Novipirellula artificiosorum: one gene and its partner. The protein of the gene in region 2 interacts with the protein of the main gene of each other region in a pairwise test. Links are inferred from orthologs where the notes say so. Each region holds a gene or a part of one and is shown on either strand. Other genes may lie near its edges.

Region 1 (3,191 bases), on a different replicon or contig from region 2:
CAAAACGAATTACTGGAGGTGGTCGAATCGCTTCAAGCTGCGGCGGAAAAGGTTTGGGTGATGCCGCAAGGGATGGCAGTCCACGAGATTGATGAATCGGCGGCTTGGTTGCGTCCATGGACTCAATCACGAGGCTTCCATTACTGCGATCGAATGCATATCCGCTGGTACGGCAATCGTCGCGGCACGTGATTCGCGAGGATTCGTTCGCCCGGATGATTCGGTGATCCATGGGCATCGCTGCGCTCAGCCCATGGCCACCCTCTTTGACCACGTGGGACGTTCGATTTATAATTTGCGGAACTCTATTCACGGCCTCCGCGAGCGGGAGGGTAAAGAGAAAGCCGTAGCAACGGCTCAATGCGCAATGGCGATTGGATGGTGACCTCGGAGAAATTCGTCGGCCGCCATTTCTCGCTTTCCTGCAGGTTGCAATTTCACGATCTGGATCCAACGATCTTGCGCAGCAATCTTCAATCCGCCATCGATGGTGATCGTCCCGGGGGGAACGTCCGAGGGGACTTCGCCAACCATTTGAACTTGCTTAATCGCCAAGCGAACCGGATCGTCCTTTCCTTCGACGCGAACGAAGGTGTAACCGACCGGCCAGGGTTGCATGCCACGCACGTGACAGTCGATCAATCTCGCGGTTTGGCTCCAATCGATTTCGCCCTCCGCTTTTGACAATCGCGGTGCACGGGTCGCAAAGGCGGGATCTTGAACCACTCCGATTTCGCTATCGCGATCCCAATGGATCAATTGATTGACCGCTTCGTTCGTTGCTTCCACCCCCATCCGTGACAATCGGTCCTCCAATTCGCCTGCGGTTTCGTGGTCTGCGATCATGGTTTCGCGAGTCGCAATGATCGGGCCACCGTCAAGTTTGGGTGTCATATGAATGACCGAAACGCCAGTCACCGAATCACCGCTGAGCATGGAGCGTTGAACCGGAGCGGCGCCTCGGTAAGCGGGCAACAAGGATCCATGCAAATTGATGCCACCGAGCGATGCAGTGGACAAGGCTGACGGCTTGAGAATTTGCCCATAGTCGCAAACGACCAGCAAATCGGCCGATACCGCGCGCAGGTGTTCGATCGCTGCATCGTCATTGATGCTGGCGGGGTCGAACAAGTCGAATTGATGTTCGGCTGCCCAATCTCGAACAGGCGAAGGGGGAGTTTTTTTTCGGCTTTTCATCGCTGGCTGCGGCCGAGTGACCACCAACTCGATGGCGTGACCTGCTTGGCGAAGTGCATCGAACGAAGGGATCGCGAACGGGCCGGTGCCCATCATGATCATCCGCAGCTTCGACTCCGCTGGTTGGCTTAAATCCTTAGGCATATCGCTCGGTCCATTCATCCAATCGGCCGATCAAGTCTTCGTCCGTGGGAATTTCGCCGGTTGATTGTCGCGAGCGAAAATCGGTTTCAAATTCTGCGAGTGGGTCGATCAGCTCCCGCCTCGCTTCGTCGGTCATCCGGTCAAAGAACAACACTCCGTCGAGGTGGTCGTTCTCATGCATCAGCACTCGAGCCAAGAATCCATCGACACTGCGTTCGATCGAGTTCCCCTTTAAGTCATAGGCACTGACACGAATGGCTTTGGGGCGTTTCACCTGCCCGTACAACCCGGGGAGACTCAAACAGCCCTCTTGGTCGGATTCGTTGCCACGCGGCATTTGCAGTTCGGGATTGACGAGGATTAGCTCTTCCCCCTCGTCACGTTTTCCAGCGGGATTGGCCACGAACAAACGCAGCGGCAAGTCCACTTGATTGGCCGCCAAACCAACCCCGTTGAACTGGTACATCAAATCAAGCATCTCGTCCGCGATTCCCCGCAGAGCTTGGTCAACGCGACGAATGGGTTTGCTGCGGTACCGCAGTGTGGGATGCGGATAATGAACGATGCTTAACGGCATGAGAGGATAATGGGGATAGTCGTAAAAACGTAGTCGAAAACCGCCAATACGTCGGGATTGGGGATTACGGAATCTTGCCGGTGGTCCAAAGCCGTGTGACTTCGCCGGCCCCTCAAGATGATCGATATTTGCGTTTTTGGGCAGGGGTAAGCATTTCGGTCGGCTGGACAACCGGACTTCCCTCGGCGACCATTTGCCTATGTTCAATTTACTCGCCTGCAAACTTTTTGACCACCTTTGCCGCAACGCCGCGAGGCAGCGGATGATGGCTTCGACGGTTGCGGGAGCGTCCGTGTTGGACGCAGGGATCCATACGGCTGGATCGTTGGCCGCAGGAATCGGTTTGGCGCGGTTGTGCCTGGGCGACCTTGCGGACGTGGTGATCGTACCGGCTGATTCCGCTACGTTCGCCAGTCCCAACGCGATCTTTGTTCAAACCGACCATCCGATTGGCGCCGGTTTGGCATGTCAGTACGCCGGGTGGCCTGTGGCGACCGATGACTTTTTTGCAATGGGAAGTGGTCCGATGCGTGCGGCCCGTGGACGCGAGCCGATGCTTGTCGATTTGCAGTTGATCGAGACCGCCGATCAGGTGGTGGGGGTGCTCGAGTCCGACAAGATGTTGACGACGTCCGCAGTCGGATTGATCGCCAAGGATTGTGGAGTCCCGGCCGCTAACGTGCAAATCGCGATCGCGCCGAGCACTTCGATCGCGGGCAGCGTGCAAGTCGTCGCTCGATCGATTGAAACGGCGCTACATAAACTACATGCGTTGGAATTTGACGTGCGGAGCGTTGTTTCAGCGACCGGCCATGCACCGCTTCCGCCGCCAGCAAGGCCAAGCGATACGGTGACAGGGATTGGACGCACCAACGACGCGATCCTCTACGGAGCAACGGTCACGTTGTGGGTCGATCACGATGATGATGCTGTTAATGCGGTCGCGAACGCAGTCCCAAGTAGCCACTCCTCGGATCACGGCCGCCCCTTCGCCGAGATTTTCAAAGCTTACGATTACGACTTTTACAAGGTCGATCCTTTCTTATTTAGCCCGGCGGTGATCGCGATCCATAATCTGCGCAGCGGGCGGACCTTTCGTGCCGGCAGCATTGAAACCAGCATTCTTTTGCGGTCGTTTCAATCATGAGTGACCAAGTCAGAATTTTGGTGCTTGGATGTGGCGATGGTTGGCACGCCAACCAGTTGAAGATGGCTGCCGAAACGCTTGGTTGCGAATTGCACTTTAGCGACTACGAGTCGTTGTTTGCTTGTG
Region 2 (3,182 bases):
ATTCTCGGCCATCATCGAAGCAACCACCTTCTTGATGTCCTCGATCTGAACCAAGCTTGCAGAAAGACAACGACGCACGAGCGACCGCGTCGGTTCATCGAGCGTGGGTTGAGCGGCAGTGATCACGTTTCCATTCATGATTGAGGGATCGGGCAAACGAGTGAACAAGGGACTCGAAGCAGACGGCTGAATACTCCATGTTTTAACGACCCGACAAGCCAAGCCGATGAAGAAACGGTGAAGACGGCGCGCAGTTGTTGTTTGTCCGAAAGCGAAAACGATGCAAGGGGCGTTTCACCACCCAACGGTGAGAGTGCTCATGAATGCTTCTTGAAATCTTCACAAGGACCGCGTCGTTCGGCAGCAGCCTGCAGGTGCACTACGAACGTCCGGGTGGGCGATTTACCGAAATTTGCCCAGTTAATCTTGGACTGAGCGGCAAGGCGCTAGCCGCTCATGAAGTGGCGCGGTCCAGCTAAGCAAACGGCCGATAATCGACTCGCTGCAGAAACAATCCTTGCGGCGGCGCGGTAGGGCCGGCCGCGTCACGATCTCGTGCGGCCAGCACGTCGGCAATCCATGAAGGATCGTGCTTACCTTTGCCGACCTCGATCAGGGTCCCAACAATGTTGCGAACCATGTTGTAGAGAAAACCATCGGCTTCGATTTCGATCACAATCCGCTCTCCGTGGTGAAGGGAAGTGGACTCACGCAGCAGATCACACGCACGAACCGTCCGGACCGTCGTCTTACGAGGACTTCGTGAGCCTTGAAAACTGCTGAAGTCGTGTTGACCGACAAAGGATTCGCAGGCAGCCGCAATCGCATCGAGATGGATGTCGCCATGAATCTGCCAGCAGTAGCGATAATCGAAAACACTTCGCGTACCACCGATCTGTAACTGATAGCGATAGCGTTTACCAACAGCATCCGCGATCGCATGAAAATCATCGGGAGCATCGACACACTCGAGCACGACGATGGTCGGTGGCAAATGGACATTCATCGCATTCGCCAGGTCCGCCGCGGTCGCTCGCCAATTGGGTGTACGGAAGCTGGCGACCTGAGCGAGCGCATGAACTCCTGAATCGGTCCGACCGCTGCCCGTTACCGCCACGCGCTGACCCGTCAACTTCACCAATGCCCGTTCGAGCATGCCTTGGATGGTCGTTCGCCGTGGCTGAATTTGCCAACCGGCGAAATCAACTCCGTCATAGGCGACAGTGATCTTGAACGTGCGCACGATCGTTGGGGTTCAATGTTGCGGTGTTTTCAAAAAAATTGCCAAGGGAGCTCGCTTCGCCTGCGGCCGTGCCGCACTACGATCGTTTCATTAAGAGCTCTGCGATTTGAACCGCGTTCGTCGCAGCACCTTTACGCAGATTATCGCTAACACACCAAAAAGCGATCCCGCTCGAGCTGCTGATGTCTTTGCGAATCCGACCCACAAACACATCGTCCTTGCCGTCGCAATCGCGTGGCATCGGGTACCGTTTGTTCGACAAATCGTCGACGACCGTGATGCCGTCAAATGCTTGAAACAAATTTGTTGCCTCTTCAACGGACAACGGTTTTTCCGTTTCCACTAAAATCGACTCACTATGTCCCGTGGCAACCGGCACTCGCACACAGGTCGGGCAAACCTGGATCTGATTGTCACCAAAGATTTTCTGAGTTTCGTACACCATCTTCATTTCTTCGCTGGTGTAGCCTTCGTACTTCTCCGATCCGATCTGAGGAATCAGGTTAAAACCAATCGGGTGCTGGAACGTTTTTGGCGGATGTGTCTTCCCGACAAGCGCACTGCGGACACTGTCGTTCAATTCCTCGCTTCCTGGCAAACCCGCACCGCTGGTTGCTTGGTACGTACTGACGACCACGCGTTTCACTCTCGCAGCACGATGCAGGGGAGCGAGTGCGACGACCATTTGCGTCGTGCTACAGTTGGGACTTGCCAAAATGCCTTCGTGCTTTTCAGCCGCTTCGGGATTCACTTCGGGGATGATCAAGGGAACCTTAGGATCCATCCGCCAATACCCACTTTCGTCCACGACGATCGCACCTTCTTGGACCGCATAGGGCACAAATTCGGCTGCAATTTCATCGGGCGTGCTGCCGATGACCAAATCGACATTCTTGAACGCCCCCGGGGCAAGCAACTCGACTTGGATCACCTCGCCGTTGTAGCGGACCTCCTTGCCCACCGAACGCTCCGAGGCGAGGAGTTTGAGCTTTTTGAACGGCAGATTGCGTTTCTGCAATTGCTCGAGAACGATTCGTCCAACGGCACCGGTAGCACCAACGACTGCGAGAGTCTCGTACACAGAAGTTATTCCGAAAGAATGTGTTGAAATGAAAAGTGAAGCATGGAGTTCAGGAGAACACCCGAACTACTTCTTCAATTCTTTGATCGCTGCGGGGAGCTCTGGATCCACCAGCCCCCAGCCGCCACGACCGCCCATGATGCGGGATTCTACATCGTCAACCACTTCTTCGGCATTGGGTTCCCAAAACTTTTTGATCAGCTCCGTGTCGAGCGGTTGATAAGAGCGGACGATGCGGAAGCCCACACCACGACCGTCCTCACTGGTGAACCACCACGGACTGCGCGGGAAGTTGGGGTCGTCTTCCTTCCAAGGAGCATCATCGGAGGCCATTCGCGCCGCACTTCGCAATTGCTCAGCATCCATCAAGAAGCTGCCGCCACGCACCACACACTCGGACGACGTGCTCGGCCAATTGACGACGTCAATCGCACGAAGCGGCGCTTTATCGGCAAAGGCTTGATACCCATCTGGGGTGTGCTGGTTGATCGTCCACTCCGCAGCGTTCCCATGCATGTCGTACAGCCCAAACGGGTTTGGCTCCTTACTTGCCACCGCACCAAGGCCGTCGTCGGCGTTGTCAAAAAACCACGCGTAGTCGTCAATCTCGTCGACCGAGTCGCCCCAACTGTAGGCCGTTGTGGTTCCACCGCGTGCCGCGTATTCCCACTCGGCTTCTGTCGGCAATCGCAACTGTTGGCCGCTGACACGGCTGAGCCATTTGCTGAACTGCTGGGCAGAGTACTGTGTGATCGTCACCGCTGGTTGATCGTCGTCCTCGCCATATTCGTAGGTGAAGCTCGGGTCGTACAATTCGGTCGGCGCCGTGATTGCATCGACTTTGTTGGAATCATCCAC

What was found.
Region 1: the proteins of Poly41_RS02395 (region 2) and def interact in binary tests that used the Escherichia coli proteins (3 or more experiments, as listed by UniProt). The link is inferred for Novipirellula artificiosorum from one-to-one orthologs.

What each region holds. Positions count from the first base shown.
Region 1 is NZ_SJPV01000012.1:182,916-186,106, reverse strand. What follows is about bases 127-2,991. They hold def (peptide deformylase), read right to left. Parts: upstream 1,919-2,991; coding sequence 1,334-1,918; downstream 127-1,333. Other genes in these bases: mch (methenyltetrahydromethanopterin cyclohydrolase), read left to right, coding at 2,118-2,991; Poly41_RS26210 (methionyl-tRNA formyltransferase), read right to left, coding at 358-1,341; Poly41_RS26215 (7-carboxy-7-deazaguanine synthase QueE), read left to right, coding at 127-192. In the rest of the region: more of Poly41_RS26215, read left to right, coding at 1-126; more of mch, read left to right, coding at 2,992-3,065; Poly41_RS26195 (ATP-grasp domain-containing protein), read left to right, coding at 3,062-3,191. UniProt on the Escherichia coli protein: Removes the formyl group from the N-terminal Met of newly synthesized proteins. Requires at least a dipeptide for an efficient rate of reaction. N-terminal L-methionine is a prerequisite for activity but the enzyme has broad specificity at other positions.
Region 2 is NZ_SJPV01000001.1:701,805-704,986, forward strand. Bases 323-3,178 are described here. They hold Poly41_RS02395 (aspartate-semialdehyde dehydrogenase), read right to left. Parts: upstream 2,325-3,178; coding sequence 1,320-2,324; downstream 323-1,319. Other genes in these bases: truA (tRNA pseudouridine(38-40) synthase TruA), read right to left, coding at 476-1,243; Poly41_RS02400 (formylglycine-generating enzyme family protein), read right to left, coding at 2,391-3,178. In the rest of the region: Poly41_RS02385 (serine/threonine protein kinase), read right to left, coding at 1-126; more of Poly41_RS02400, read right to left, coding at 3,179-3,182.